DNA from 2 places in the Delftia sp. WSY_10 genome. Region 2 is predicted to be linked to the other one. Evidence: riboswitches for the same ligand, from Rfam matches in the RefSeq annotation. Region 2 holds a riboswitch; the other holds the start of a gene.
The links. A riboswitch is a leader RNA that binds a small molecule or an ion and turns the genes downstream of it on or off. The one in region 2 is predicted to bind cobalamin.
Positions count from the first base shown of each region.

Region 1: linked by a shared signal. The riboswitch ahead of ACF8ML_RS04590 (TonB-dependent receptor) and the one ahead of ACF8ML_RS12840 (TonB-dependent receptor domain-containing protein) in region 2 are both predicted to bind cobalamin.

Region 1 is NZ_JBICKY010000012.1:550,713-555,067, forward strand. It holds gene ACF8ML_RS04585 (ABC transporter substrate-binding protein) at 1-382, opposite strand, end outside; gene ACF8ML_RS04590 (TonB-dependent receptor) at 572-2,812, opposite strand; cobalamin riboswitch at 2,941-3,225, opposite strand; gene ACF8ML_RS04595 (CHAD domain-containing protein) at 3,280-4,161, opposite strand; gene ACF8ML_RS04600 (YbaK/prolyl-tRNA synthetase associated domain-containing protein) at 4,219-4,355, opposite strand, start outside.
Region 2 is NZ_JBICKY010000029.1:35,084-39,438, reverse strand. It holds gene ACF8ML_RS12860 (AraC family transcriptional regulator) at 1-210, opposite strand, end outside; gene ACF8ML_RS12855 (sulfite exporter TauE/SafE family protein) at 338-1,144, shown strand; gene ACF8ML_RS12850 (helix-turn-helix transcriptional regulator) at 1,154-1,345, opposite strand; gene ACF8ML_RS12845 (hypothetical protein) at 1,371-1,760, opposite strand; cobalamin riboswitch at 1,856-2,083, shown strand; gene ACF8ML_RS12840 (TonB-dependent receptor domain-containing protein) at 2,153-4,066, shown strand; gene ACF8ML_RS12835 (ABC transporter substrate-binding protein) at 4,072-4,355, shown strand, end outside.

The DNA of each region.
Region 1 (4,355 bases), on a different contig from region 2:
CCAGCTGGTGCGCTGCCTGGCGCGCGGGCGTGACGATGACCAGGTCCGGCTGGCGCGCCACCACGGCGTCCACCGAAAACCCCAGCCGCCCGCCCACCTTGGGAATGCGCTCCACGCCCGGTGGAAAGCGCGTGAAATCCTCCACGCCCACCACGCGGTCCAGCAGGCCCAGCGCGGCCACCAGCTCGGTGTTGGAGGCAAAGATGGAGACGATGCGCTGCGGCGGCGCGGCAATCTCCACGCGCCGGCCCAGCGCATCCTGCAGCACCACCGGACCGCCTGCAGCGACGGTGTCGGCCCAGGCCGCGGGCAGGCCGCAGCCCAGGGCCGCCGCCGCGCCCTGGCGCAGCAACTGGCGGCGTGGTGTGCAGACAGCCTTCATCTCAGTGTTCCATGACGCAAGGCGCCGTACATGACCTATGAAACCGGCGCAGTCCAAAGCGAGGGACACCGAGGAAGGGCCTATGCCGGCCGCGCCGCCCCGCCCCGAGGGTGTCGTCCCCCTCCCGCGTAGCGAGAGAGGGCGCCGTGCACACGGGGGAAGGCGCGAAGCGACTCAGGGGGTGCTTCATCAAAACTCTGCCTGCAGGCCGACCATGAGTTCGCGCCCGGCCATCGACGTTCCGCAGCCGCCGTTCTGGTACGCCGGGTTGGCGATGCAGGGCGCACGGTCCAGCGCGATGAAGATGGGGTGGCGGTTCAGGTCGAACAGGTTGTTCACGGCCGCGAACAGCTTGACGCCCGGCGACACGCGGTAGTCGGCACGCAGGTTCCAGATGGTGAAGGCGCCCTTGCGGTGGATGAAGGTGCTGCGGGGCTCGCCCTGCGGGATGAGCAGCGCCTCTTCCGTATCGTACCACATGGGACCGCGCAGCAGCGTGGACAGCTGCAGGCTCCAGTCGCCCTGCAGGCGCCCGCTGCCGCGCCCGTAGCGCACGCCGGCCGAGGCCTCGTAGCGGTACATGCGCTGCACCTTGTCGGTATTGGCCGACGCTGGCGATCCCTTGTCCCGCATGCTGAAGTGGTAGTAGCCGCCAGCCCAGGCCTTGAGCTGGTGGCCCGTCAGGTTCAGCGCCCGCGCCAGGTCCATGTCGGCCTGCATTTCCAGGCCGCGCGCCACGATGTCGGCCGCGTTGTTGGCGTAGTCCGAGGTATTGGTCGTGGCCCCGCGCGAGACGGTGATGATGCGGTCGCTGATGGTGTTCTGGAACAGGGCCGCATCCACGCGCCAGCCGGGCTGCTGCAGCGCGGCGCCGACCTCGATCTGGCGGCTGGTCTCGGGCTTGAGGTTGGGGTTGCCGAAGGTGCGGCCACCGCCGACGGCCGTGAAGTCCGAAGCCAGCTCCGTGGCCGTGGGCGCGCGAAAGCCCGTGGAGGCCGCAGCGCGCAGCGTGAGCCGGTCCGTGGCCTTCCAGGTGGCGCCGGCCGACCAGGTGTGGTTGTCGTAGTCGCGCGTGCTGGCCTGGGCCAGGGCCAGGTTGGGCGTCTCGTCGAAGCGTGTCGTGCCCCAGGTCTTGCGCAGGCCGGCGCGCAGGGTCAGGCGGTCGTCGAACAGGGTCTGCGCGTCCTCGACGTACAGCGCGTGCACCTGCTCGGTCTGGTTGTTGTCGTAGGGCGCAACCTGGCCCGCCGGGCCGCCCGGCATGGCCACGCGCAGGCGGTCGGAGCGCAGCTTGCTGCGCTCCCAGTCGAAGCCCATCAGCAGGTCATTGGTCTGGCTGACACGCAGGCGCGGCTGAAAGCGCAGGCCCGTGGCGTCCAGCTGGCGGTGGTTGTAGTCGCGCGCCGTGCCGGGCACGGCGCTGTTGCCCGAGCGGATCACGGGCGATGCCCAGTTGAACTCATCGGTATCGACCAGGCTGTAGAGGTGGGTCGTCCAGCTCAGGCGCTGGCCGGGCAGTGCGCCCTCGTAGGTCAGGTCCAGCGAGCGGTTGCTGCGGTTGTCGCGGCTGTAGATGTTGGCGCCCGATCCGCGAAAGCCCGCGTTGTAGATGCCGTCCGTGCGCAGCTGCAGCTCCACGCGGTGCAGCTCGTGCAGCTGCCAGCCCAGGGCGCCGCTGGCGCCGCGCCGCTTCCAGCCCGTGTTCTCCATGCGCATGCCGCCGTCGCCCGACTCGTAGTCGCCGCGCCCGCCTGCGCTCACGCCGAAGTACCAGTCGAAGCGGTCATTGGCGCCGGCCGTCTGCGCATCGGTGCGCCACAGGTCCCACGAGCCGGCCTGGACCTGGGCGCGCGTGCCGGGCGCTGTCGCTCCCGTCTTCATGATGATGTTGACCACCCCGCCCATGGCCTGGCTGCCGTAGATCACCGAGGACGGGCCGCGCACGATCTCGATGCGCTCCACATCCGAGGGGCTGAGCTTGGACAGGTTGGCCGTGCCCGCGCGCCGGCCGTTGACCAGCACCAGCACCTGGCTGCGGAAGTCGCGCCCCTGGCCGTCGGTGGAGGCGCCGCGCAGGTTCATCGAGGTCTGGGCCGCCGTCCATTCGCTGAGAAAGCCCACGGCGTTCTCGGCCAGCAGGTCGGTGACCGAGCGCGCGCTGGAGCGCTCTATGGCCTCGCGGTCGATGGTCTGCGTGGTGCCCGCGATGCGGCTGCGCGCCTCGGGCCGCGCCGTGGCGGTCACGAAGACGGCGTCCAGCGCATCGTCGGCGGAGTCCGTGGATCGCCCGGAAGCCGGCTCCTGCGCGGCGCCGGCCGCTGCAGCGCAGCTGGCCAGCAGGACGGCGGCCGCTACGGGCCGCAGGCTGGAGACAAGAGGGAGAACAGAGAGAAGGCCGGAGGAATCGGCGGCCGAGGAAGCGAAGCGCATGCGTTGAATCCAACTGCCCCAGTCACCCGTGGGGCCTATCGTCTGAACCACGCCGCACGGCGCGCACGCCGGAGCCGGCCACGCCAGCGCAGGCTGGGGCCGGACCGGACAGGCGCACTCCCGCGGCGTCCGAAAGCAATGCAGAAGGCCGGTATCCGGGCTTGCGGAACGCTGCGGCGCGCAGGGTGGGCGCGCTGCAGCAGGCATCCCCGCCTTCCCATGTCCGTCCAGACACAGTGGCTTGCGGCGCGCAACCGGTGGGTGGCGCGCCAGCGTGGGGAGTTGTATTCCGCTGACCGTTGCGGGGGCAGCGCAGGCATTGCGAGCGGCCACCTCGATGGCATCGCGCACCTGCTTCCCGTTGAACCCCTGGCCGGCAAGCGGCATGGGGCACCTTCAGCAACAGCGCACCGCCACGGCCCAGGGGCTGCGGCGGTGCGCCAGCGGCGGATTATCGCTGATGCGGTCTAGGCCCAGAAGCCCGGCACGCGGGCCAGCGCACGCAGCGCGCGGCGGCTGCTGCGCGCGCTGGTGGCCAGGCGGGCCTGCAGGTAGCCGGCGGCAAACCAGGCGCGCGGATCCGTGCCGGCCTGGTCACGAAAAAGCGCGGCCGCCACGGCCATGTCGTTGTGCAGGCCCAGCGCGTCCTGGGCGGGCACCAGCGCCTCGGCAAAGCGCCGGCCCTTTTTGCCGGGCCACATTCCGGGCGCGAATTCCCGCGCAAAGTCCGCCAGGTAGCGCAGGCGCTTGAGCCGCTTGCGCACGCGGTGCTGCTGCGCCAGCGGCAGGCGGTCGAACCGCCGGCCGTCGCGCAGCACCTGGCGGTGCAGGCGCGCCAGCCGCCGTGCCAGGTACTTGCGCGTGCCTGCGGCGGACAGGCTGACCAGGCCGGGCTGCCGCTTGCCTGCAGGCGCCTGCGCCAGCGCATGGATCTCGGCCAGCGTTTGCAGGAACTGCGGCTCGCGCACCGCAGCGGCCGCGTCCGCGTCGGCCTGCCCGGCATCCGGCACGGCCCAATCGCACAAGGGCGCATCGGCGTCCTGCAGCAGCGGCCGCACCACGTCGGCCAGGGTGCCGGCATCGCGCAGCGTGCCCAGGCGCGCAAAGGCCAGTGCCAGCGGGGCATCCCATTCGGCGCGCATGCCGGGCGCCAGCCCTGCGCATTCGCGCAGCAGGGTGCGCAGGCGCCGCAGGGCCACGCGCAGCTGGTGGATGCGTTCGGCCTCGCCGCTGCCGGCGTCCACGGCATCCATATGCGACTGCACCTGGGCCAGTGCGGCAGCCAGCGCCGCACGCACAAAGCCGGCCGCATCGGGCCGGTCGGGGAACTGCCTGGCAGGGGTGGTCATGGTCAGGAGAGGATGTGCGGGCGTTGCTGCGATTGTGGGCACCGCCCGGCCCCCGGGTCAATCGGCGCCATCCCCGCTCAGGCTGTGCAGCGCGGGCCGGGCAATGCGCACATAGTCGGCCGAGTCCAGCACGATGGAGCGGTCCAGCCGGCCCGCATTGAAGGCGATCTCGGCAAAGCGCTCCACCAGTGCCG
Region 2 (4,355 bases):
CTTGCTGGCCGGAATCCACACGCCGCTGTAGGGCGGGATGGTCCAGGCACCGTCGTCGGTTTCCACCTCCATCAGCCCGCTCATCCCGTAGAGAAACTGCGCACGCCGGTGGCTGTGCGTGGGCAGCAGCGTGCCAGGCGTGTAATCGGTGCCGATGGCCAGCACATCGCGCGCCACGGCGTCCACGGAATGCAGCGGGATGTTGAGCATGGGGATGTCCGGAAAACAGCCAACAGGCTTTGGCAGGAATTCGAGGATTATTGACCTATCCGCGAAAGCAGGCCAAACCGCGGCATCCTAAGGTTCAGTCCTTGCTCGTTTTTCCAAAGGACTGTCTGTGTTCCCTCTCCTGCTGCTGGCTTTCGGTGTGCTTGCCGGCGTGACCACCGTGCTCTTCGGCTTTGGCGGCGGCTTCGTGGCCGTTCCGCTGCTTTATGCGCTGCTGACCTCCATCCACGGCGCGGACTCCGCCGTTGGCCAGGCTGCCATGCACATTGCCGTGGCCACCTCCACCTGCGTGATGATTTTTGGCGCCTCCATGGCCACGCTGCGCCAGCACCGCGCGGGCGCCCTGCCCTGGGATCAGGTACGGCCACTGGCTGGCTTCATCGCGGCCGGCGCCGTGGCGGGCGCGGCGGCCGCCACCTGGATCAGCGGGGAATGGGTGCGCTGGGCCTTCATCGCCTACCTGGCCCTGACCATCGCCGACGCGCTGCTGCGCCCAGGCTTCGTGCACGGCACCACCGCCGGCATGCAGCCCATGGGCCGGCGGGCAGCGGCCACGGCGGGCCTGGCCATTGGTGCGATCGCGGCCTTCCTGGGTGTGGGCGGCAGCGTGATGACCGTGCCGCTGATGCGCCGGCGCGGCGCCAGCATGGCGGCCGCCACGGCCATGGCCAGCCCGCTGTCCCTGCCCATGGCCGTGGCGGGCACCGCTGCCTACATGCTGGCATCGCGGGGCGCGGGGCTGGGCCCCTGGCATGTGGGTTATGTGGACCTGCAGGCCTTTGCGCTGCTGACGGCCGGATCGTGGACCGGCATCAGGCTGGCGGCGCCGCTGATCGGCCGCATTCCCGATGCCCTGCATGCCAAGGCCTACCTGGCCCTGCTGGGCCTGGTGCTGCTGGTCATGATCGTGGCCTGAGCGCTGCGCTCAACCCTCCTGGAAGATCGCCTCGATCCGGGTCTCGAACACCCGGGCAATGGCGAATGCCAGCGGCAGGCTGGGGTCGTAGCGGCCCGTCTCTATGGCATTGACGGTCTGGCGCGACACGCCCAGCAGGTCCGCCAGCGCAGCCTGGCTCCAGCCGCGCTCGGCGCGCAGTTCACGGATGGTGTTTTTCATCGCCGGGCCGCCTCTGCAGCGCGGCTCATCGGCTGCGCAGCCAGTGGGCCACCGAGGCAGCCACCCAGAGCGCACCCATCAAGGGCCACACCATGAACATGCTGAGCTTGGGAAAACCTGCCATTTCCAGGAATCCGTAGGTGAAGGTGATGCCGGCCGTGCCCGCCGCCGCAATCGCCAGTTGCTCCAGCATGGACTTGCGCAGGAACTCGTCGGTATCCCGCACCAGGCGCACGATGGCCCGCACGGCCAGCGCAAACGCCAGCATGGGGCTGAGCAGCAGGGCCGTGCGCAGGGCCCCGGCCTGCATGTCGGCGCTGAGCAAAAGCGCTCCCACCAACAGCGCCATGTAGAGCAGCAGCGCAAATCCCAGCTCCTTCTGGTAGCGGCGGTTGGTGACCGTTGTTTGATTCATGGAAGTCTCTCGCAATGTGTAAAGGATGCTTGACATTGTGCGATGCCACCCGCGGGCATGTCAAGCAAGCTTTACATCGGCACTGAACGCCCCGCCGTACAATCGCCGCCGTTGGTGCCAGCAGCCCCAGGGGCTGCGGTTAAACGGGAAACATGGGGCGGCCAGATAAAGCCGCCCGCATGTACTGCCCCCGCAACAGTGAGTGAAACGCCGCGTGCATGGCACCGGCCCCCGCCAAACCCGTGCCACTGGGCGTACAGCCCGGGAAGGCCTTGGCGAGTGCGTCACCAGTCTGGATACCGGCCAACAGGCGGCCGGCCGCGCATGCAGCGCAGCCGGTCTTTGTGGTTTCCGTGCCGGCGGGGTCGCTGGCGCGCAACTGGCTCGCATCCATGCACACCCTCGCCCTCGCGCGCGCCCCTGGCGCCGCTCTTCGCTCGCCCTCGGCGTTCCCCGTACTGCGCACGTTGTCTGCCCTGGCTGCGGCCTCGCTGCTGGCCTGCCAGGCCCAAGCACAGGCACAACAGGCGCAACAGGCGCAGCGGGCACAGACCTCCCAGCTCGATACGGTGGTCGTCACCGCCTCGCGCAGCGAGCAGCCCCTGCGCACCGTCACGGCCGACATGACCGTGATCGACGCCGAGACCATTGCCCACAGCGGCGCCACGGGCGTGGCCGACCTGCTGGTGCAGGTGCCGGGCGTGCAGATCAACCGCAACGGCGGGCCGGGCCAGGTCACTTCGGTCTACCTGCGTGGCACCAGCAACCAGCACACTGCCGTGTTCATCGACGGCGTGCGCTACAGCTCGCAGGAGCTGCAGGGCGGCGCGGTCTGGTCCACCCTGCCGCTGGCGCAGATCGAGCGCATCGAAGTCCTGCGCGGCCCGGCCGCCGCCATCTATGGCTCAGACGCCATGGGCGGCGTGATCCAGATCTTCACCAAGCGGGCGGACGGCCAGACCCGCGCCTATGCCGAGGCCGGCATAGGCAACCAGGGCACCAGCAAACTCGCCACGGGATTTCAGGGCGGAGCCAACGGCTTCACCTATGGCCTGAACCTGGCGGACGAGCGCAGCGACGGCTTCGACGTCTACCCCGGCAACACCTTCTCGCCCAACCCGGACAAGGATGGCTACAGCAACACCTCGCTGGGCCTGAACGCGGGCTACAAAACGGGCATCCACCAGATCGACGCCAGCCTGCTGCACAGCCGCCTGCGCACCCACTACGACCAGAGCCCGCCGCCGTTCGACGACTACGACGTGGTCAAGAACACCACCGGCAGCCTGCGCTGGCAGGCCGGCTGGAACGCTATGTACAAAAGCGTGGTCCAGATCTCCCATACCGACAGCCAAAGCGACCGCCACACCCAGTCGCCCGAACGCGCCGACGGCAGCTCCACCAACTACCTGCTGCAGAACCTGTTCACGCTGGGCCAGCACCGTTTCAACATCGACCTGGAGCGCCGCGAGGACAAGCTGGACACCCAATACGCCTGGACGCAGAACACCGACAGCCGGCGCGTGCAGAACTCCCTGTCGGCCGGCTGGCGCCTGACCGAGGGCCGCCACCAGTTCGACGCCAACCTGCGCCACGACCAGGTGCGCGACCAGCAGAACAAGACCACGGGCGGTCTGGGCTACGGCCTGCAGATCGACGAGCGCTGGCGCTGGGTGGCATCGGCCGGCACGGCCTTCAGAACTCCCACGCTGTACGAACGCTTCACGGGCCAGGCAGCGGCCGACCTCAAGCCCGAAAGCAGCACCAACGTGGAAACGGGCCTGCACTATGCGGCCGGTGCCAACCGCCTCTCGGCCGTGGTCTACCGCAACAGGTTCAAGAACCTGATCACCTACGACTGGAACAGCGCCGTTCCCTGCAACTGCTACCGCAACTGGCAGAGCGTGGAAATCACCGGCCTGACGCTGTCGGGCAGCACGCGCCTGGGCAGCGCCAATCTGGGCGCCTCGCTGGACTTCATGAACCCCGAGAACCTGGAGACCGGCAAGCTGCTGCCCTACCGCTCCAAGCGCATGCTCAAGCTCAACGCCGACACCCAGGCGGCCGGCTGGACGCTGGGCGGCGAAGCGCAGCTGTACAGCGGCCGCTATGCCGACGAGGCCAACACCTTCAAGCTGGGCGGCTACGGCGTGGTCAACCTCTACGCCCAGCGCCAGCTGACAAGGCAATGGACGCTGCTGGCCCGCGTCAACAACATCGCCGACCGCGACTACGCCCCCACGCGCGGCTATGCGAACGCAGGCCGTACCGTGTTCGTCAGCGTGCGCTGGACTCCCCTGCCCTGACCGCCATGCACCTGCTTGTGCGCCTGCTTTCGCGCCTGCCCCGCATCCTGCTGCTGACCGCCGTCCTGGCCTGCGCGGGCGGCACGGGCAACGCCTTTGCGCAAAAGGCGGCGGATGCGGGAACGGGCGGGGCAACCACCGCCTACGCCGTCACAGACATGCGCGGGCGGCAGGTGCGCCTGGAGCGGGTGCCGCAGCGCATCGTCTCGCTGCTGCCCTCGCTGACCGAATCGCTGTGCGCGCTGGAGGCCTGTGAGCGCATCGTGGGCGTGGACGAGTTCTCCAACCA